DNA from 4 places in the Pseudoalteromonas sp. SD03 genome. Region 2 is predicted to be linked to each of the others. Evidence: predicted binding sites of a transcription regulator. Region 2 holds the regulator's gene; each other region holds the start of a gene.

Region 1 (5,585 bases), 330 kb from region 2:
ACTGACTTTTGGCTCAATGTTGTTCCACAACAACATGCTCTGGCTCAAAATATCAGTTTTGAGGCAGCCCGCGCAGATATCTTAAAACGCTATCAGGCTGTGAGTGGCAAAATTCAGTGGTACTGCTCTGACTATTGGGAAGCACAGCTAAACTTACCTATTCTCGAACTAAAGCGCCAGTCTGCTCACTTAATCAAAATTCGTGAAGACGTTCCGCATTTTTTAACTGAACTTCGACGTGCAGGTAAAGAACTCATTTTACTTACCAATGCTCATCCAGAATGCGTAATGCTTAAATTTGAACATACCGCCATTGATAACTACTTAGACGGGGTGGTATCAACGCATGAATATGGGGTAAGTAAAGAGCAACAAAGTTTATGGCACAAGGTTCAAGGGGATTTAGGGTTTGATAAACGCCGCACATTATTTGTAGATGACAGCTTACCGGTATTAAATGCCGCACGAGAATACGGCATTGAGCATTTACTTGCGGTTGCTAACCCGAATAGCCAGCAACCACATAACGATATAACCGATTACTTAAGTGTCACCGATTACCGTAAGCTTATTTAGGGTCTGTTGATCTTTCAAGGTTAAATTTGCAGCAGTCTGTTTGGTATTTAGGCAAGGCAGAGCCTATGTGGTGTGGTTATTCCCCATAAATAGGCGATAACGCAGCATCAATGCCAAACAGGCGCTGCCCGAAGGGTTCTGCCTAGGGGCGATTTACTCTTTGTTGCTCGGTTTTTACTTAGCCCACTAGGTTACAAACCTCGCGTCGCGATTAAACCGCCCCTAATTTGAACAAATTGTAATCCGCAAAGGTCAACAGACCCTGGCTTATTCGCCCTGAGGGTAACGCGCTACTAAGCCTTGATATACCTGTTTTGCAAAATCTACATGCTCAGTATCAAGGCTTTTAACTACTTCAACTAAGTGTTCGTTATCTTCTTTGCCATGCCACACTTTAATGTAGCTACCCTCTTTGTAACCATGATCCTGACGGAAGAAGTTCAGCGTATTTTTACCCACATAGCCACGATATAAATCATCAATATCCATACCGATTTGTGCCATACAACCGGCAAAAGCAGCCGCGTTAAAGGTTTTATTGGCAACCGCACTGGCTGCTAATAATTCAAGCGTTTGTTTAAAATCATCACCTTGCTGTGGGGCGCTCATTTGAGTTTGTAGCTGTGTTGCTATTTGCTCGTAGCTGGTCTCACCGTCGATACGTAGCGATAAACCAAAATGAAAAATATCAACCAGCTCTAAAATTACTTGTTCAGTATCTGGCGTTTGTTTTTTCCACCATTTCCAACCGTAATGATCCAGCATTTCTGCACATTCAACCCAAATAGCTCTATACCATTCAAAGCCTTGACTAAACCATTGCTCATGTACTTTGGTATTCATGGCATTTTGCATTTCTAGCATAACAACTAGTTTGTTTAAATTCGCAGACATATTGGTTCCACTGTTGGATTTATAATTAGGGTAATAATACAGATAATATAACTTAACGACCAGCCGAAAACTCATGCCACGAGTTGATCAGATCAACAAAGTCTTCAAAACCACAACCACTGCTTAAATCATTCTCTTCCAGCATGAGTTCGTCATCTTGGTAGGCTAATATATCTTCGTTATCTTGATGCAGCGCATGTGCTTCGAATAATGCTTCATCTTTAGAAAGGATCAGATCAATTTCTTGGCCTTTAAGTGTTACCGGCTCAAAGCTTGAACTCACCGAGCTAATAAGTGCCTGCACCATCGCCACTTTATCTTTGCCTATTTCTTCATTTAACCAGCGGCCTATAATCGCGTGCTCGCTGCTAATTTTAATTCTTAACCCACTAATAGGATCGCGAATGAATTGGTATTCCATAACTTTATTCCAGTACTGCTAATACAACAGATTATAACCTAATCAGCTATGAATAATGAAAGCCAGATACAAAAATAGCGCCATAAGGCGCTATTAAAGTATGCTCACTATAGCTAACTATAGCTAACCGCCTGAGCGATAGCGGGCAGCATCAATAATTGCCCATAAATGGAATACGGCTCCAACAATGGCTGGAACAACTAAAAACCATAACGCGTAGCCGCCAAAAACCAAAATGGCAAACACCAGCGCCGCTAAAATACGACCCTGAACCAACTGCCCTAAACCTGGGAAAAAAATATTACATAGAGCGGCGATTACATTTCCGCCAGAACCTTGTTGAGACATACTAACCTCTGTAGTTTAATTAATTTTGTATTTGTACTTATTATTTATACTTACACACTTTATGCCAATTTATTAAGGCTTACAAATCATACAGTTAAATTATTACGAATTTATCAGTTTAGTATTTTTTGCCAAAAATAAGTCAAATTAGCAATTTTAAATAGCTATTTTAGTTACTTGCTCAGTTTATACTGTTAACTATTCAACAACTTAAATACGTATTTTATAAATAGCTGTTTATAAAAACAGTATTTTATTTAGCCTAACAAAAACACCTGTTATACTGCTCTCATTATTGATTAAAAAGGCGTAACGATGGACGTTTCAGAATTACTCGATGGCTTAAATGATAAACAACGCGATGCCGTTGCAGCGCCATTACAAAACATGCTGGTATTAGCAGGAGCAGGTTCAGGTAAAACTCGAGTATTGGTTCATCGTATTGCCTGGTTAATGCAAGTAGAACAAGCCTCTGCCTATAGTATTTTTGCGGTAACCTTTACTAATAAAGCCGCTAAAGAAATGCGCTCACGAGTTGAAGAGACATTAAAAGCACCTGTAGGCGGCATGTGGATTGGTACTTTCCATGGTTTATCGCACCGAATTTTGCGTGCACATCATCGTGAAGCAAACTTACCAGAAGCCTTTCAAATTTTAGACTCTGACGATCAGCTTCGTATGATCAAGCGCTTATTAAAATCGATGAATATTGATGATAAAAAATGGCCGGCAAAGCAGTTTGGTTGGTACATAAGCGCTAAAAAAGATGAAGCTCTGCGCCCTAAAGATATTCAGGCATACGATATTAACGAGCAAATGATGCTGCGTGTTTACGCGGCCTATCAAGAAGCTTGTGATAGAGCGGGCCTAGTTGATTTTGCAGAAATATTACTACGTAGCTATGAGGTTCTTAAAAATAACCCAACCTTGCTGCGTCATTATCAGCAGCGCTTTGCGCACATGCTTGTAGACGAGTTTCAAGATACCAATACTATTCAGTATGCGTGGTTAAAACTACTTGCGGGCGATACCAGCAGCATCATGATTGTAGGCGATGATGACCAAAGTATTTATGGTTGGCGCGGCGCAAAAATAGAAAACATTAAACGCTTTTTAACCGATTTCGACGCAGAGACGATTCGCCTTGAGCAAAATTACCGCTCGACTGCCACTATTCTTAAAGCCTCAAACGCGTTAATTCAAAATAACTCCGAGCGAATGGGTAAAAGTTTATGGACCGACGGTAACGACGGTGAACCTATTTCTATTTATGCTGCTTTTAATGAGCTAGATGAAGCGCGCTTTGTGAGTAGCAAATTACGTAGCTGGCTTAATGCGGGTAATGCACTTCAAGATGCGGCTATTTTATATCGTAGTAATGCGCAATCGCGGGTACTTGAAGAAGCAATGCTACAAGAAGGTTTAAAATACCGAATTTATGGCGGTATGCGATTCTTCGAACGGCAAGAAATTAAAGATGCTCTTTCATACTTACGCTTAGTGGGTAACCGCCAAGATGATGCGGCATTTGAGCGTGTTATTAATACGCCCGCCCGCGGCATTGGCGATAAAACATTAAGCCATATACGTGACTGCGCTCGCGCTGAATCTTTGCCGCTTTGGTATGCTGCTAAAGCCATTGTAGAGCAACAGCATTTATCGGGTCGCGCTTCTGGAGCTGTTGCCAAGTTTGTTGAGTTAATTGAACATATTGAAGATAAGATTAGTGACTTAACGCTGCACGAGCAGGCTAAATATGCCATTCAAACCTCAGGGTTAATGGCAATGTATCAGGCTGAAAAAGGTGAAAAAGGCCGTGCTCGGGTTGAAAACTTAGAAGAATTAATTAGCGCCTGCGATCAATATGAACTCCCTGAAGAGGAAGAATTCAGTTCACCACTACAAGGCTTTTTAGCCTACACCTCGCTTGAATCAGGTGAAGGGCAAGCTGATGAACATGAAGATGCGGTACAAATGATGACGCTTCACTCAGCTAAAGGCTTAGAGTTTCCGCTGGTATTTATGGTCGGTGTTGAAGAGGGCATGTTCCCATCACAACAAAGTAATGAAGAAACGGGCCGTTTAGAAGAAGAACGCCGCCTTTGTTATGTAGGTATGACCCGTGCTATGGATAAACTGTATATAAGCCACGCAGAAAGCCGCCGTTTATATGGTCAAGAAAAATACCACAGCCCATCGCGTTTTTTACGTGAAATACCCGAAGACTGCGTAGAAGAAATTCGCATTAAAACCCAGGTTTCTCGCCCGCCAGCAGCTGGTCGCTTTAGTGCATCGGTTAGCCATGCCGCCTTTGAAGAAAGCGGGTTTAATTTAGGTCAACGGGTGCTACATGCAAAATTTGGCATTGGTACGGTGCTTAATTACGAAGGCAGTGGCGCACAATCGCGAGTACAAGTTAACTTTGACGACTTAGGTAGTAAGTGGTTAGTAACAGCTTATGCAAGACTACAAGCCGTTTAACCGCGTTATAGAGCATCTGCAACAGCAGCTAACGAATGCTAAACATCGTCAGTTACTGTTGCTTACAGGCGATAAAAATTGGTGTTATGAGCAATGCACTCAGCTACTTGCTCAATTACAGCAACCCTCTTTTGTTCTTTCTAAAAACACAAATTTAGTTAATGCACATTGGCCAGAGCATACCCATCAAATTTTAGGGCAAGAGTGCGCCCATTCTGTTTATGATGGCTACAGTGGACTGGTGCCAGATAAACTAGCAGCCTTAGCGGGCGTAGTTCAAGCGGGTGGCTTTTTAATTGTATTACTTCCACCACTCGAATCACTTGAACATTGGTGCGATCCTGCGCTGCCATTATTTCAATCATTTGGACAAGCGCATCAATACAGCTTTTTTAATCAACGTTTAAAGCACTTACTGAGCAGCGCCTCTTTGTTACATTTTAATCAACAAGATGGCTGGGTTACTCTTGCCGACATTGATTCATCAGCAGGTACAATAGATTTTACCGAGCAACAACAATGTGTTGAATTAATAAAAAAAACCGCGCACGGACGGGCAAATAGACCATTATTGATTAATGCTGATCGAGGACGGGGGAAATCAGCGGCATTAGGGATTGCCGCAAGCGAGCTCAGCGATAAAAAAATTCTCATCAGCTCTATGCAATTTCGCGCATTGCACAGCAGCTTTAAACATTTAGCAAACGCACTTAATTTGGAGTATCAAGCAGGCAATAAATGTATTGCAAACATGCAATATATTGCACCTGATCAGCTACTTAACGAACAGCCTGAGTGTGACTTGCTATTAATTGATGAAGCGGCAGCAATCCCTGTTCCAATGCTCATAAAACTACTCCACCTT
Region 2 (5,585 bases):
ATGAGGCAACTCCAGTGGTACTTATTTCAGCAGGCGTTGGCCAAACCCCGATGATGGCGATGCTGCAAACGCTACTTAGTGGTGATAAAAATCAAGCGATTAGTTATTTGCACGCGTGTGAAAACAGCCGCGAATTTTCATTTAAAGGGTATTTAGCGCAGCAAACGGCAATGCATCCACAGCTAAAAACATTTACTTGGTTTAATCAAGGTGGCGAGGAGTGTGATTTCACTGGGCTAATGGATTTATCGGTGCTTGAGGCATCATTACCTATTAGCGAAGGGGCATTTTATTTGTGTGGACCAGCATCATTTATGGCTTACGTAAAAGGCCAGCTACTTGATTTAGGTGTGCAAAGCTCAAACATTCACTACGAAATATTTGGACCACACCAAGCGTTATAGGTTAATTAAAAGCGTGTGTTACACGCTTTTAATTTAAACTTACAGCTTTTTACTATTTGTGTTAGCAGCATAAGCTTGTTGTTGCCAAGCATTAAATAGCTTTTGTTGTTTAGCTGAAATTTTTAAACCATACGTTTTTTGCATGTAAGCGTACGCATCGGCAATGCGTTTACGTGCATGAACAGGCGGTTCAACAACACGTTGTTTAAAATTAACTTTAACCTCACAGCGACCATATTGCGTCGCGTTTTGGGCTAACATGCCAAAGCGGTAGTTTGAGCGATCGGCGTTAATTTCACCAATTGCAGGGGCTAAATTGTTTATATCGGCTTCCATCAAGCGAAACTTAGCGCTAACTTTGCGGCAGTTTTTACGCCCACCATCTTGCCAACATTGTAACTGGTGACCAAATTCCCATGCAGGGACAATATGTTCCCATTCAATTCGCAGGGCACGTTGATTTACTTTGCCTGAGCGGGTTAGTGTGTTGCGAGGCACGTAGCCACAATGGGTAGGGTCGGGTACCAACTTTTTGCCTTGTTTTTTTATATCGCAACCACAATAAATACTTTTAGCGTTTTCGGGAAGGGTATTAATTAAGTGCTTTTTGGCACTCGAAAACCGCGTAAATTGTTCGCCCATTGCTGAAAAACAAGCACAGCAAGCCAACAAAGCTAAAATAAACCGAATCATATCCATCACATACGTGAACTACAGGAGCGGCTAGTTTAAGGCCTAGAATAAAAAAGTAAACTGCCGCCGGCATGCTTTAATTTTAATTTGCGTATTTTGTGTAGGGCGTTTTTTAGGAGTAAATAGTGGGCAATATTCAGAGGCTAACGCTAAAAACGCGTTAATGCAGTGATTCCTGCGTTGTTGATTTGGTATAACGGTAAAACTGCGTTAAAGTTTGCAATGAGATTAATAGAGGGTAAAAACGAGATAATGTCGGAAATTCAATTTTTAAATGTAGATCTAGAGCTTGAGTCAAAGCAAGATATTAGCGTATTAGTTGCTGATTTAAAAAAGGTCGCAACTATTTTACATTATGATAAAGACGAATACCGTCAACTTGCTCGCATTGAGGTTGCAGGTGAAATAACCACGCCAGATAAAGCGATTAATCACTTGTGTGAGTTAATCGAGTCGTGTTCACGCAATGCATTAAAGCAATGGTTGAGTTGTTCACGCAGAACTTTCGATATTGGGTTTGAGTCTGGCACTTCGCCAAAATGCTTTAACCAAGCCTTACATGCAGATACCTTGTTACGTATATCTGCAATTGGTGCAGGCGTAGAAATTACTATTTACCCTTTCGAAAAGTAATTTAATTTCAACCTTGGTTAATTGACTTACTAGCCTTTTCGCTCTACTACGGCTGCGGTCATACGTGATACGCAGCAAAGCTCATTGCGGCTATTGGTTATTTTAATATCCCAAACCGAGCTGCGCTTGCCGATATGATAAGCTCTCGCTGTGGCCGTTAATGTGCCATTGCGTGATGCCTTTAAATGACTTGCACTGATCTCTTGGCCAACACAATAAAACCGATTGAAATCAACCACAAAATTAGCGGCATAACTTGCTACTGTTTCAGCAAGCACCACATTTGCACCACCATGAACGATACCCATAGGGTTATGATGCTCTGGAATTGCCGGCATAGTTGCCACTAAGTAGTCATCACCAATTTCACTGATTTCTATTCCCATGGTTTTCATGAGTGTCCCTTGGCCTGTAATACCTTGATCTAATTGCTTACAAAACTCTAATGTAATCGGTTGATGCCAAATACTCATGCTAGCTCCTTGGATAAGTAATTGAGAATTAAAATTTATTAATATGATAATGCGTTGCTAATAATTACATTTATCACCCTGCTTTTAAAGTAGGTTATTGTTTGATGATAACGGCATATAAGGCATTAATTTATATTTGCGATTTTTAAATAACTGTATATACTCACAGTTAATTGTACTGTATGGAAAACCAGTTGTATGCGACCATTAACGAAACGCCAAGCGCAAATACTCGAACTCATTAAAGTGTTTATTAAAGACACTGGTATGCCTCCTACACGTGCCGAAATTGCACAAACACTGGGTTTTAAAAGTGCGAATGCTGCAGAAGAACACTTAAAAGCACTGGCCAAAAAAGGTGTGATTAAAATGAAGCCAGGCGCGAGTCGGGGCATTCAGCTTGTTGAAGAAGAGGAGCCAGAGCAGTTAGGCTTACCTTTAATTGGCAGGGTGGCTGCCGGTGAGCCTATATTGGCGCAACAGCATGTAGAAAGCCACTGTAAAATTGACCCTTTAATGTTTAAACCTGCGGCCGATTTTTTATTGCGTGTTAACGGTATGAGTATGAAAGACATTGGTATTATGGATGGTGATTTACTTGCTGTGCATAAAACCCAAGTTGCCGAAAATGGACAAGTTATTGTTGCCCGTGTTGACGACGATGTAACCGTGAAGCGTTTAGAAAAAGCGGGCAGAAAAGTACTCTTACATGCTGAAAATGATGAGTTTTCAGCTATTGAGGTCGATTTAGAAAATGAGTCGTTCAATATTGAAGGCTTAGCGGTAGGTGTTATTCGTAACGCTGACTGGATGTAGTATTAAAGCATAATTTAGCGCTTAATAGTGATTAGGCGCTGGGTTTGTTAGCAGCACAATGTCTAACTTATCAAATGTATGACTATATGTTGTTAAGTGCTTCTCCTATCATAAATAAAATCACTAAATACTTTATAAATAAACAAATTTACTCTGCTTTTTTAAGTTAACAATTTTTTATATTTCTATCCTGTAATTTCAATACACCCCTTACTAAACCTGACTCTTAGATTAATTGCCTGACTAGTTGCTATTTTTTTAGCTGCGCATTTTAAAAAATACACCTTGTTTATTTTTCATACTCACCTTGCTTATTGTTTATTTTTTAACTAGTTATTAAAGAGCTGGAATAAAAATAACTCACAGCTTAGTCGTTTTGAGAACACACATTTACTAAATCCAGCACCCTTATAAAAAATAAAAATAACGAATAGGCGTTTAAGCCGTATGCCTCTTCGCTTTGCGTCAGCAATAGCATCAAAGGAGCCGTCACATGGGTAAGCTGAGTTCTTCCTTGTGGCTTATATTGTTTGTTTTTTCGCAGAATGTGCTTGCTAATAGCCAATATAATATGCGTAAAGGCGTAACCGATATAAGTAATAATGTATACCAACTGCACATGACTATTTTTTTAATATGTTGTGTGATTGGGGTGATCGTGTTTGCCATTATGTTTTGGGCACTCATTCATCATCGCAAATCTAAAGGGGCTGTCCCTGCCCAATTCCATGAAAGCACCAAAGTAGAAATACTGTGGACTGCGATCCCTTTTGTCATATTAATTGTTATGGCCATTCCTGCGACTAAAACCTTAATTGCCATGGAGGATGCCAGCAAAGCTGATCTCACCATTAAAATTACAGGCTCACAGTGGAAGTGGCATTACGAGTATATGGGGGAGGACGTTGAGTTTTATTCCATGCTAGCTACACCTCAAAATGAAATAACCAACCTTGCTGATAAAAACCCGAATTATTTACTCGAGGTCGATAAACCGCTGGTACTACCAATTAATCAAAAAGTACGTTTTTTAATGACTTCAGATGATGTTATTCACTCATGGTGGGTGCCTGACTTTGCCGTTAAAAAAGATGCAAACCCTGGGTTTATTAATGAAACATGGACCAATATTAATGAGGTTGGTACTTACCGTGGGCAGTGTGCAGAGCTTTGCGGTAAAGATCATGGTTTTATGCCTGTTGTGGTAGAAGCTAAAACTGAAGAAGACTTCAAAACGTGGTTAGCAGAGGCTAAACAAGCCAAGCAAAAAGCAGCTGCAGCAGACGCTGCGTTATTAGACCAAGTTGTACCAAAAGAAGAGCTGATGGCGCTTGGTGAGCAGGTTTATATGGCGAGCTGCGCGGCGTGCCATCAGCCAACAGGATTAGGCTTGCCGGGTGTTTTTCCGGCTCTTAAAGGCAGCCCAATAGTCATAGGTGATATCAAAGGGCATATAGATATTTTGCTCCACGGTAAACCAGGTACGGCTATGCAGTCTTTCGCAAAGCAATTATCAATCAAGCAAATAGCAGCTGTTATTACCTATAAACGCAACGCGTGGGGTAATGACACTGGTGATGTAATTCAACCGAGCGAGATACAAGCGGCACTGGATGCTGATGGGGAGGCTAAATAATGAGTAGCATTGCAGAACAACCTAATACCAATGAGGCTCATCATGCCCATCAACCTGCCACAGGCTTTAAGCGCTGGTTATTTACAACCAACCATAAAGATATAGGTAGCTTATATTTAGTTTTTTCACTCACCATGTTTTTAATTGGTGGGGCAATGGCGATGGTTATTCGAGCTGAGTTATTTCAGCCGGGCCTACAACTGGTTGATCCTCACTTTTTTAATCAAATGACCACAGTGCATGGTTTAATAATGGTGTTTGGTGCGGTTATGCCAGCCTTTACCGGCTTGGCAAACTGGATGATCCCGCTAATGATTGGTGCGCCAGATATGGCCTTACCGAGAATGAATAACTGGAGCTTTTGGATTTTACCGTTTGCGTTTTTAATCCTATTAGCTTCATTATTTATGCCTGGTGGTGGCCCTGCATTTGGTTGGACCTTTTACGCGCCGCTTTCCACCACTTATAGTAACGACAACACAGCAATGTTTGTATTTGCTGTGCATATTATGGGTATTAGTTCGATTATGGGGGCCATTAATGTGGTGGTCACCATAGTAAATATGCGTGCTCCGGGTATGACGTGGATGAAGCTGCCGTTATTTGTGTGGACATGGTTGATCACGGCGTTTTTACTTATTGCAGTTATGCCGGTACTTGCTGGTGCAGTTACTATGGTGCTCACCGATAAATACTTCGCGACCAGTTTCTTTGATGCCGCTGGTGGTGGCGATCCGGTGATGTTCCAACATATTTTTTGGTTTTTTGGTCACCCTGAAGTTTATATTATGATTTTGCCTGCCTTTGGCATTATTTCTACGATTGTTCCCACCTTTTCACGTAAAAAACTATTTGGTTATGCCTCTATGGTGTATGCCACCTCCTCCATTGCCTTGTTGAGCTTTATTGTGTGGGCGCATCATATGTTTA
Region 3 (5,585 bases), 840 kb from region 2:
ATTGTTTTTCATTTTATTTGTTGCAAAAGTGAGCTAACCGATGGTTTTTTATCTACTTAAATGAGCGGGTTGGAGTTATTAGCAATTACCGTGTTATAGTTCAGTAGAAAGCTTTTATTCCAATACTGTCTTAATTATAAGATTTCAAGAGTCATTATTTGGATTAAAAGCCTGTTATTACTTATTTAAGTGGAGGCAAATTTGGAAACAGGAATGATTATTTCACTGGCATTATATTTTATTGTAATGCTGGGAATAGGACTATACGCATATAAGCAATCTACCAGCGATATATCAGGGTATATGCTAGGTGGTCGTAATTTAGCCCCCAGTGTTGCTGCCTTATCAGCGGGTGCATCAGACATGAGTGGTTGGTTACTTATGGGCCTACCTGGCGCAATGTACTTGTTTGGGCTTAGCAAGGTTTGGATTGCTATTGGCTTAGTGTTAGGCGCATGGGCAAACTATTTCTTAGTCGCCCCAAGACTGCGTGTTTATACTGAAAAAGCAAATGACTCTATTACCATCCCTGATTATTTTGCAAATCGTTTTGATGATAACAAGAATATCCTTCGTGTGATCTCTGCAATTGTTATTATTGTGTTCTTTACTTTGTATACTTCATCAGGCGTTGTCGCCGGTGGTAAGTTATTTGAAAATTCATTTCAGATGAGTTACGAAATGGGTTTATACATCACCACAGGTGTGGTTGTTGTTTACACCTTATTTGGTGGCTTTTTAGCGGTTAGCCTAACAGACTTCGTGCAAGGTTGTATTATGTTTATCTCCTTGCTTGCAGTACCTATCGCTACTTATATGATGCTTGATCAGCCATTTATGGATACTTTAGCAAATGCAAATTACCAGCAGTTGTTAAGTTCACCAAAAGCCAGTGAAATCCATTCATTGAATATGCTTGATTGGTTTGCTGGTGGTTCTACCATTGCTATTATTTCAGCGATGGCTTGGGGCTTAGGCTACTTTGGTCAGCCACATATTATTGTTCGCTTTATGTCTATTCGCTCAGTAAAAGAAATGCCAACTATGCGTCGTATTGGAATGTCTTGGATGACACTATCTGCGATTGGTGCGGTATTTACCGGTTTATTTGGTGCTGCCTTTATGATTGAAAACCAAATGCCAATTGCCGATAAAGAGACCATTTTCTTAGTATTAGCTGAACTTATTTTCCACCCATTAATTGCTGGTTTCCTACTGGCTGCTATTTTAGCTGCGATTATGAGTACGATTTCATCGCAATTATTGGTGTGTTCAAGCTCGCTTACTGAAGACTTCTACAAGATTTACTTAAACCGCGATGCCTCGCAAACTGAGCTGGTGTTAGTAGGGCGTATTAGCGTAATACTGGTTGCGTTATTTGCTATTTACCTAGCGTATGACCGTAATAGTTCAATACTTGATTTAGTTAGTAACGCATGGGCTGGTTTTGGTGCTGCATTTGGTCCACTTGTCTTGTTTAGCCTTTACTGGAAACGTATGAACTTAAAAGGGGCTATTAGCGGTATGGTTGTTGGTGCTTTAACAGTGCTTGTATGGATTTATGCGCCTATTACCATTAATGGTGAGAGCTTAAGCAGTGTAATTTATGAAATCGTCCCAGGCTTCATTTTAGCGAGTATTGCTATTGTGGTAGGAAGCCTTGTGACAGCTGAACCGAAAAAAGAAATTACTGATCTGTTTGATGAAGTTGAATCGTCATTGTAACTGATTAGCTAACGTAAAGTGTTGGTTTTTATAAATGCCAATCAGTTTAACTGGTTGGCATTTTTTATTAGCTTTAGCTGACCTTTAGCTATTATTATTTAAAGGCATAAAAAAACTGAATTCGAATACCGAATTCAGTTTTTTAATAATTACTATTGAGCTTTTGAAAGTACTAACTCGCTGCTTTATCTTTTATATCCGCAACGTTATCTGACTTTGTTTTTTTAGCTTTAGTGGGTACTTCTTTACCACCTTTAAGTACGGCCATAAAGTCGTCTTTACTTTTTGCAATCTCCAGCGCGAGCGACTCAACCTGTTGTTCACTTAGTGGCACATCTACTTTTTCAAGCATGAGTTCTAGTGACTCGGCAATATCGAGCATTTTGTCATAGGCATCAGCTTCTTTTTTAGTAGTAAACGTCATGCGCTCGACTCCGTTTCGTTCTACAACATATTTAACAACAACAGCCATGATTTCTCCTGCTTACTTACGTGGCAATATGATTAATTTAAATCATTAGATTACTGTTTTTATATACAGTACAAGCTTGCGCGTGGTTTTGCAAGCTTTAGCCTTAGTTTATCTGCAGCTTGGTTGACAATAAAGAGTAACTCTACTTTATTTATTAAGTCACTTTATAACGCGTTGCAGTAAAGGAGTCGCAAGGAGTGATTGTTACCGTTAGTACTTAGTAACCACAACGTTATGTAAAAGTGCTGGGTGTAAATAATCAACGAATGTTCATGTAAGAACACAAAAGGAAATAGTATGAAATTAATTAAAATCATCTCATTAGCCGCTGCTTTATGTTTATTACCTATGAGTAGCACCTTTGCGCAAAGCGATATGCTATCAGAGCAGATGCAATCAGCCGTGGTTAATATTAATACTGCTGATTTAAAACAGTTAATTAAGTTACCAGGTGTTGGCAAGAAAAAAGCACAGGCAATTATCGATTATAGAGAAACAAATGGTGATTTCTCATCACTTGAAGATCTAGCTAAAGTAAAAGGGGTGGGTAAAAAAATGCTAGCCAAACTTGATGGAAAGGTGGCGTTTTAACTTAAAAGGGCGCTATGCGCCCTGATTAAACTGTTTTAAGGCAGCACCAAGGTGCTTTTTAGCAAAATTAACATCTACGGGGGCGGTTAGTAGCGGGTAGCTTAAACCAGCCACAATCAAAAAGGGCACGAGTAGCCATCCTTCAAAAAGGGTAAATATTAAAAAAAATGGGCTTAGCAGCATAAGCTTTACAATACGCATTAACACTCTGTCACTAGGAGAGAGCATACTTAACGAGATCGCAATAACGGTTTGTCTTTGACGAACTTTTAAGTGTTTAAGTTCGTCAACGTGGCTTGAAAAAAAAGTAAACATATTAAAGTGACTTTTTAGAGATTAATCGACTGGCCACTAACGCAATAAGTGTGGCGGTAAACAATACAAAAATAACTTCCATCCATGCTGGCATACTTAAGCCTGCAAATTGCCAATCTATGTTTCCGCAATCACCGGTTGCCTCAAAAAATTGCGGTATCCAATGATGTAATGGCATAAACTCTGGAAAATTTGGCTCAAACTCACAGCTAAATGCGAAGGGGTCAGTGGTTGTTTGCATTTCAATGTGCTCACGAGCTATTAGTAACCCCCATACACTTGAAACCCCCCACACTGTATAAGCGACAATACGGACTACGAGGTTGTTTGGTTTACTGGCGCCAATAATACCGGCAAAAAGTAAGCCTAATACCGCGGTGCGTTGGTAAATACACATAATGCACGGTGCTAATCCCATGTTGTATTGAAAAAAGAGCGCGATGACTTCAAGCAGAAAAACAATCCCACTGAATAATAACCAAGGTGTACGTTGAGTACTTAGATTAGCAAGCCAGTTCATAACAAATCCGTATTTAAATAAGGGCTTAGATTATGACGTAGGATAAACAGCGGAGCAAGTAAAAGGGAAAAAGTGAGGAGCTATGAAATTTCCTAGCTCCTCAAAGTCGGGGAAGCTCTTAATGCCCAGAATTCGCTACAGGGATGTGGTGTTGTATTATCCCCCAGTCATAAAACAAACTGGTTATTTCACTCAAGCCAAAATAAGTCGCGCTTAACCCAACAAAGGTAAGCACAAAAGTGTAAGGTAAAGCCATATACACCATTCGACCGTAAGATAGGCGTAACACGGGAGCTAGTGTTGATGTAAGTAAGAATAAGAAAGCAGCTTGACCATTAGGGGTGGCCACGCTGGGTAAGTTTGTGCCGGTGTTTATCGCCACTGCAAGTAAATCAAATTGGTCTCGAGTTATTTGACCTGCTTTTAGAGCTGCAGCAACTTCATTTATATATACAGTGCCGACAAATACATTATCACTGACCATTGAAAGCAATCCATTAGCGATAAAAAACATCACCAATTGTAAGTGCCCTTCAAATGTTAGTACCCAAGTAATCACAGGGGTAAAGAGTTGTTGATCGATGATTACTGCAACCACACTAAAAAATACACAAAGTAGTGCAGTGAAGGGGAGGGCCTCTTCAAAGGCTTTACCGAGTTGGTGCTCTTCTATTATGCCGGCCGACGACGTGGCTAAAATAATTACCGATAAACCAATTAAGCCCACGGTTGCTAAATGTAACGCTAAGCCAGTAATTAACCAGATAGCGATAAGTGCTTGAATTGTGAGGTTCACTCTATCGCGTTTGGTGCGTTTTTTATCAAGTGTTTGTGCATGGTTTTTTAAAATAGCATGAATTGTTTCTGGCAGTTTTGCCCCATAGCCAAAGGTTTTTGTTTTTTCTAATAAAAAGGTTGTTAATAAGCCCGCAAAAAGCACGGGTAAAGAAACGGGCAGCATTCTTAAAAAGAACTCTCCAAATAGCCAACTTGCTCGCTCTGCAATAATTAAATTTTGTGGTTCACCAACCATAGTACACACGCCGCCAAGTGCGGTCCCAATCGAGGCATGCATGAGTAAATTACGTAAAAAAGCACGAAACTCTTCAAGCTCTTGACGGTTTACCTCTTTTACTTGGTTATCATCGTTAATATCGTGCTCACTAATAAAATCTTTTCCTGAGGCCACCTTGTGATAAATACTATAAAAGCCCATGGCCACCGCAATAACAACCGCCATTACAGTTAGGGCATCTAAAAAAGCTGATAAAAACGCAGCAGCTATTGCAAAGGCAAGCGATAAAACGGTTTTACTTCTTACTGAAACCACTAACTTGGTAAAAATATACAGCAGCAGATCTTTCATGAAATAAATACCGGCAACCATAAAAATAAGTAATAAAAGCACATCTAGGTTTTGTGCTATTTCATGTTCAACTTGCGTGGTTGATGTCATACCAATTAATAGTGCCTCAATGGCAAGTAGACCACCAGGTTGCAGTGGGTAACACTTGAGCGCCATGGCCAGTGTAAAAATAAACTCAATAACCAGTACCCAGCCAGACAAATAAGGGTTTAATTGAAACAGCAGCGGGTTAATTATTAAAAATGCAATAATGGTGTATTTATACCATTGAGGTGCTTTACCTAAAAAATTTATAAATATTGCAGATGGGACACTCTGTTGCATGATTTTTCCCTAGGGAGGCGTTTAATAGTCTGGTTAATGTCATTAACTTAGTCCAGCTTATAGAGGGTGTAAACAACTAAATAATAATAGTCAAAGTGTCTGGTATGAATAATAGGTTGGCATTCATATTGTGTTTAAAACCTATCGGTAAAACTAGCGAATCATACAAGTAAAGTTGCCTTTTTAATCACATACCTAGGTAATTTAACTTACTTTACTTGTTAGTTGTGGCTTGTCTGGTACAATCAGTCAGTTAATCGTATGTAGCGATG
Region 4 (5,585 bases), 1.2 Mb from region 2:
CGCCCCATTTTGTAACGAAAACACAAATTAATGAATGGCTGTTAAGTAAACAGGACTGGATTGATGCTCAGTTACATAAGCAACAAATTCAAGCCGATACACGACAGTTTCCACTCAAAACCCAGAGTATTAAATTATTTAATGAAGCTGTTAATGTGCAATTTGAAAACGCAGCACGCACTCAATGGCAGCAGCACAATGAAAGCCAAACGCTGTTACTGAGTATTTCTTCACGTGTAAAGCATCAAACGCAAATGTATCAAAGTTTGCTAGAGCAGTTTTTGCATGAGAAATTAGAAAGTTATATTGAAATGCGAGTTAACGATTATTGTCAGCTGATGGGTGAAAAGCTACCGAGTAATATTCGTATTCAATTGTATAAACGTCGCTGGGGTAGTTGTAATCGCAGGCGTGAACTAACCTTCAACTTACACTTGGCAAGTGCACCGACATGGGTCATTGACTACGTGATTGTTCATGAATTAGCACATTTAAAATATTTAAATCACAGCGCTCAATTTTGGCAACGTGTGGGATTATTTTATTCAGATTATAAACAAGCAAGTAACTGGTTAAACAATCATGGTATGAGTTTACAGTGGGTATTTGAATAAAAAGAAATAAGGTAGAGAAGAGAAGTGGTGGAGGGAGCTGGATTCGAACCAGCGAAGGCTGAGCCGTCAGATTTACAGTCTGATCCCTTTGGCCGCTCGGGAACCCCTCCACACTAATTGTTATTGCATTTGGCCCCACTTAACTTAGCCTAAGAAAAGTGGTGGAGGGAGCTGGATTCGAACCAGCGAAGGCTGAGCCGTCAGATTTACAGTCTGATCCCTTTGGCCGCTCGGGAACCCCTCCAATGCAACGCGGCAGATAATAGCAAACTTCTTATTTAAGTAAAGAAAAAAGCTAAAGAAAATTCAAATTTAGCCGATAAATACTTATTAATTAGTTAAATAGGCTAAAGTCTATGCAGATTGGTGATTTGTTAATCACGGAGAGCCAGTTAAAAACGAGGCTTAACGAAAGTGTGCACGAAAACCGCCGAGGCGAGTTTGCACTTTTATTAGCAATGCTCTCTCACGATGCACTCGATTTTAGTGAATTCCACCTACCCAAAAGTGACACTAAGCATTATCAAGCTGATGAAAATGCTCTGCGTAAACAATTTGGCGCAGGTCCAAAGCAGCCATTAGCGCCAGATACCTTTAATATGTTAATTGGTAAAAATAACACAGAGCTTTTAGCAAAAATGGGAAGCGCTGTAGGGATGAGTGATATAAAGTTAACTCAGTGCTTAAAGCCTGAGCCATTTAATATTCGTGATGATAAAAACCACATTCCGCTTAACGTAATGGATAACTGTGAATTAGCGGTACGTCGACGAATCCAAAATACCAACACCGAGCTATCAAACCCTCAAATGGATGCGGTGGCATTTTATGATGATTTACAAAATGAAGCTATCCACCAGCCATTACATTTGTTTAGTGCCTAATTATATGTGTTCAATTGCTGCTTTATACATGCCATTTGATTGTAATAAACTGTGTTTATAGTAGAAAGTAACTATTGGTTTTATAAGTGCTTTATTTTAATAACTGATTTAATACAAAAAAAGCATCCAAAATTTAAATGCAATTGCTATAATGGCGCAAATGGTATGACATTAAATGCCATTATCATTAAACCAAGGTAATTAGGAACGTAATGAAGAAAACATTCACGCTGAATCATGAGAAAATCAAATACCCTCGTATGGTTGATGCTGCAAAGCATGAAGTGAAAAAATATTTGAAAAGAGAACGTAATAAAACTTTACCTGTTGATGCCGACTACTGGGCATTTGATTGTAAGTTTGGTAACACGGCTGAAGAAGCCCAAGTGGTTCACGTTGCTGAAATTAACAATCACATCAGTGAAATTGAAAAGCAAGGTTTAACTTCTTTTTACTTAGAGATTTTAGCAAGACCTGCACAGCGTCAAGATTTCGATCAAGATGATGGCGAGTAAAACGCTAATTTGCGTTTAGTGTAGTTTTTGAAAATGGGCCTTGTGGCCCATTTTTTGTAGCTGAAGTTTATACACTATGACATTTTTTGTATTTTTTATTACTGCCACAAGGGCACGTATCATTACGTTTTACTTTAATATCGGCAACCGGTGTAATCTCACCATCAAGGTACCGCCATTGTCCATCTTCTTTAATAAACCTTGAATTTTCTGCCAACTCGCAATATAAATCTTGATAAAAGTAGTGAGCTTTAAATGTAACAAATCCTGTTTCATCATTATAACCAGAGTCTAATACGGCTAAGTTTATAAAACGGCAACTATTTGCAAAATCTTTAATTTCTGAAATTGAATTTTCAGCTTGTTTTTCTTTTGCATAACTTTCACGCACAAAAACCGCGTTTTTAACAGCATAAGCACTGTAGCGTGCACGCATAAGTTGCTCTGGTGTGAGTGGCTGTTTGGTTTTTAAATGAAAAGGCTCGCAGCAATCAGCATAAGGTTGCTGACTGCCACAAAAACATAATAGGGCGTTAGAAGTCATGATAAATGTACTGTGTATTAAAACGCTAGTTTATCAAGCTTATTGCGTAAGTGAAATCTCAGGGTGAGCGCTTTTTTTGCTAAAGCAATACAACTTAGTGCGCGTATGGCTCAAGTTTAATGATAACTGCGACAGTTGTTGGTCATTTATTATATCAGTCCAGGTGATCACCGCGGCAAAATTTCCATTGTGAAGTGCAGAACTTAAAACATACTCTAAATTAACTAAATGCTTTTGACGAATAACCAGTAATTTACTGGTATCAATTGAGCATGAATCAAGTAGCGCTTTGCTCGGTACGTTATCGGGTGCTATTAACAGTGTCCATGCGTTTAGGCTGTTGTATTGGTGTAATACTTTTAATAACTCAAACGTTGCTGAAATTTCATCTTCAATTTGTACAACGTTAACACAATCTGATTGGTCATCTTGTTGATAGCTTTTAACTGTTCTTACGGTAATTGGCTGTAACATAATCTTCTCACTCACTGGGTTTTTATACAGTACATTCATACAGTAGTTTATACAGTTGTTTGGTGCAAGTGTTTTTTGCTATTTTTTTGTACAGTTATTCATCTTAAAACGCGACAGTTACTATAAATATATAAATAATCTATATATAACAATGGTTTAATTTTTATTGAAAGTTAATGCCCACAGAATTAATTTTAAGGCTGGGAGCAAATAAATACAGATGAACAGGGGGTATACAGTAGTTTAAATTAATTAAGCGTGCTTGCTTTGGCTATAAACGCTTAATTAATTTACAGATGAAATGAGTTGCTGGGCAGTGAAATTATTTTTCGCTACTAGGAGGGATCAAATGTGAAAATTGTAACTGATGAATTTGTTCATACAGGCTGGCTGCGTAGCATTGAGCATCTTTAAGTCGTTTGGTACTAATATGTTTTCGTATATCGCTCATTGCTTCTATGGCGGGTTCATAGCCTTGACTACTGGCTAAGCTAAGCCACGCAGCACCATGAAATACACTTTGCGGCACACCTTGTCCTTTTATAAAAAACAGCCCTAAATAAAACTGCGCGCGATAATTTCCTGCCATTGCTGCCAAACGCATCCATTTTGCGGCTAAGGCGCCTTGTTCATTTTTAAGGTAATAAAGGGCTTTATTTAATGTGTCTTGATCGGTGTTTTTAGAGCTCGCAAGGAGATTTGCATCGCTTGGTTGCGTTACAAAAGAAAGAATGTTGTCTAATTGTTGCTCTAAGTCTTGGCCACTTGGTGTCGTTTTGATCATGCTACTTCGTTTGTTATTTTAATCACTTAGCTAGTTTAGTATATAGCAAGGTAAAATGTCCTGTAAAAAGTTATTTTTATGCTAAAATCTCGCCACTTTTTACAACCACAAGTTTATTATGCTCGAAGCCTTATTCAAAATCCGTGCAAATGATTCTTCGGTTCGCCGTGAATGTATTGCCGGTATGACTACATTTATTACGATGGTTTATATCGTATTCGTAAACCCAGCTATGCTTGCAGAAGCCGGTATGGACCAAGGTGCTGCTTTTGTTGCCACCTGTATTGCTGCTGCAATAGGGTGTTTTATTATGGGTTTGTGGGCCAATTATCCACTGGCATTGGCACCGGGTATGGGATTAAATGCATTTTTTACCTATGGTGTTGTATTAGGTATGGGTTATAGCTGGCAAGCTGCGTTGGGTGCGGTATTTATGTCAGGGTGTATATTTTTAATTCTAAGCTTATTTAAGGTGCGAGAGTGGATTATTAATGCAATCCCTCTGGTGCTCAAGCAAGCAATAGCAACGGGTATTGGCGCATTTTTAGCTCTCATCGCACTTAAAAGTGCCGGTATTATTGTATCAAGTCCCGCAACACTGGTGCAGTTGGGTGATATTACCTCGCCTGGTCCTTTATTGGCTATTTTCAGCTTTTTTGTTATTGCTGCACTGCTTTATCGCGATTTTAAAAGTGGTGTACTGATTAGTATTTTACTAGTCACCGCGATTGCTGTGTCTATGGGGTTAGTGGAGTATCATGGTGTTATTGCAATGCCACCTTCTATCATGCCGACCTTTATGCAACTGGACTTTAGTGCCGCGTTTGAACTGTCGATGTTGAGTGTTATTTTTGCGTTTTTATTCGTTGATTTGTTTGATACCTCAGGCACGTTAGTTGCGGTAACTCAGAAGGCTGGTTTAGCAGATAAAAACGGTAATATGCCGCGTTTAGGTCGTGCATTAAGCGCCGACAGCACAGCAACCATTGCAGGTGCAATGCTCGGTACTTCAACAACCACGTCATACATTGAGTCTGTTGCAGGTGTATCTGTTGGTGGTCGAACGGGTTTGACCGCTGTGGTTGTGGGTTGCTGCTTTTTACTGATGATGTTTTTTGCGCCTTTAGCTCAAATGGTGCCTGCATACGCAACCGCGGGAGCTATTTTATATGTATCTGTATTGATGCTACAAAACTTAAAGTTTGTAAATTGGGACGACATGACTGATGCAATTCCGGTGAGTGTTGTATTATTAATGACACCGCTGACTTTCTCAATTGCACACGGTATTGCACTTGGTTTTATTTCTTATACGGCGGTAAAAGTGCTGTGTGGCAAAAAAGATCAGGTAAGCATTAGTGTTTGGATTTTAACTGCCTTGTTTATTGTTAAGTTCGCATTTTTATCTTAATGCAGGCAGCTTGTTAGAATATGTATATGTCCTAGTATGTAAACACAAAGTGGGGCAAAATCCTATTCAAAAAAAAGCCCATGCAACTGCATGGGCTTTTTTATTTAGAAAGGAATTACCATTTCTTTTTAGGTGCAAATAATACGTCTAAATCATCTTGCTCTTGTTCGTTCTTTTTCTTCAATGATGTAGCATTTGATGCCTTGAGTTCATTACTTATCGTTTCAAGGTAGCCTTCAACTTCAGCTCGTTTTGCCGTAATGTAATCGTCATTAAATGAAACACTGTTAAGTGTGGCAGCTGCTTTTTCAAAGTACTGCCTAGCAGAGCCTATCATTCCAGCTGTTTGCGCTGATAAC

What was found. Region 2 encodes LexA, which represses DNA repair genes until DNA is damaged. Its sites were predicted from a motif close to TACTGTATNNNNATACAGTA; they were not measured.
Region 1: a site for LexA is predicted at 2,471-2,490, ahead of uvrD (DNA helicase II). Genes of this name have one in related genera too.
Region 3: a site for LexA is predicted at 2,249-2,268, ahead of ABZP26_RS11735 (YebG family protein). Genes of this name have one in related genera too.
Region 4: a site for LexA is predicted at 3,057-3,076, ahead of ABZP26_RS10040 (SulA-like leucine-rich domain-containing protein). Genes of this name have one in related genera too.

Annotation. Positions count from the first base shown of each region.
Region 1 covers NZ_CP162514.1:137,500-143,084, reverse strand. Annotated here, with positions in the region: gene yrfG (GMP/IMP nucleotidase) at 1-576, shown strand, start outside; gene ABZP26_RS00670 (dUTP diphosphatase) at 844-1,470, opposite strand; gene ABZP26_RS00665 (YacL family protein) at 1,523-1,891, opposite strand; gene ABZP26_RS00660 (hypothetical protein) at 2,015-2,239, opposite strand; gene uvrD (DNA helicase II) at 2,555-4,720, shown strand; gene ABZP26_RS00650 (GNAT family N-acetyltransferase) at 4,698-5,585, shown strand, end outside.
Region 2 covers NZ_CP162514.1:3,341,953-3,347,537, reverse strand. Annotated here, with positions in the region: gene hmpA (NO-inducible flavohemoprotein) at 1-404, shown strand, start outside; gene ABZP26_RS15640 (endonuclease) at 444-1,097, opposite strand; gene ABZP26_RS15635 (hypothetical protein) at 1,350-1,730, shown strand; gene ABZP26_RS15630 (PaaI family thioesterase) at 1,760-2,203, opposite strand; gene lexA (transcriptional repressor LexA) at 2,402-3,019, shown strand; gene coxB (cytochrome c oxidase subunit II) at 3,513-4,655, shown strand; gene ctaD (cytochrome c oxidase subunit I) at 4,655-5,585, shown strand, end outside.
Region 3 covers NZ_CP162514.1:2,505,600-2,511,184, reverse strand. Annotated here, with positions in the region: gene putP (sodium/proline symporter PutP) at 214-1,725, shown strand; gene ABZP26_RS11735 (YebG family protein) at 1,898-2,197, opposite strand; gene ABZP26_RS11730 (ComEA family DNA-binding protein) at 2,495-2,788, shown strand; gene ABZP26_RS11725 (DUF6170 family protein) at 2,801-3,103, opposite strand; gene dsbB (disulfide bond formation protein DsbB) at 3,105-3,623, opposite strand; gene nhaB (sodium/proton antiporter NhaB) at 3,742-5,313, opposite strand.
Region 4 covers NZ_CP162514.1:2,168,392-2,173,976, reverse strand. Annotated here, with positions in the region: gene ABZP26_RS10070 (M48 family metallopeptidase) at 1-614, shown strand, start outside; tRNA gene ABZP26_RS10065 (tRNA-Tyr) at 640-724, opposite strand; tRNA gene ABZP26_RS10060 (tRNA-Tyr) at 774-858, opposite strand; gene ABZP26_RS10055 (VC2046/SO_2500 family protein) at 971-1,498, shown strand; gene ABZP26_RS10050 (DUF6172 family protein) at 1,711-2,013, shown strand; gene ABZP26_RS10045 (YchJ family protein) at 2,081-2,557, opposite strand; gene ABZP26_RS10040 (SulA-like leucine-rich domain-containing protein) at 2,597-3,031, opposite strand; gene ABZP26_RS10035 (tetratricopeptide repeat protein) at 3,354-3,815, opposite strand; gene ABZP26_RS10030 (NCS2 family permease) at 3,934-5,226, shown strand; gene ABZP26_RS10025 (hypothetical protein) at 5,342-5,585, opposite strand, start outside.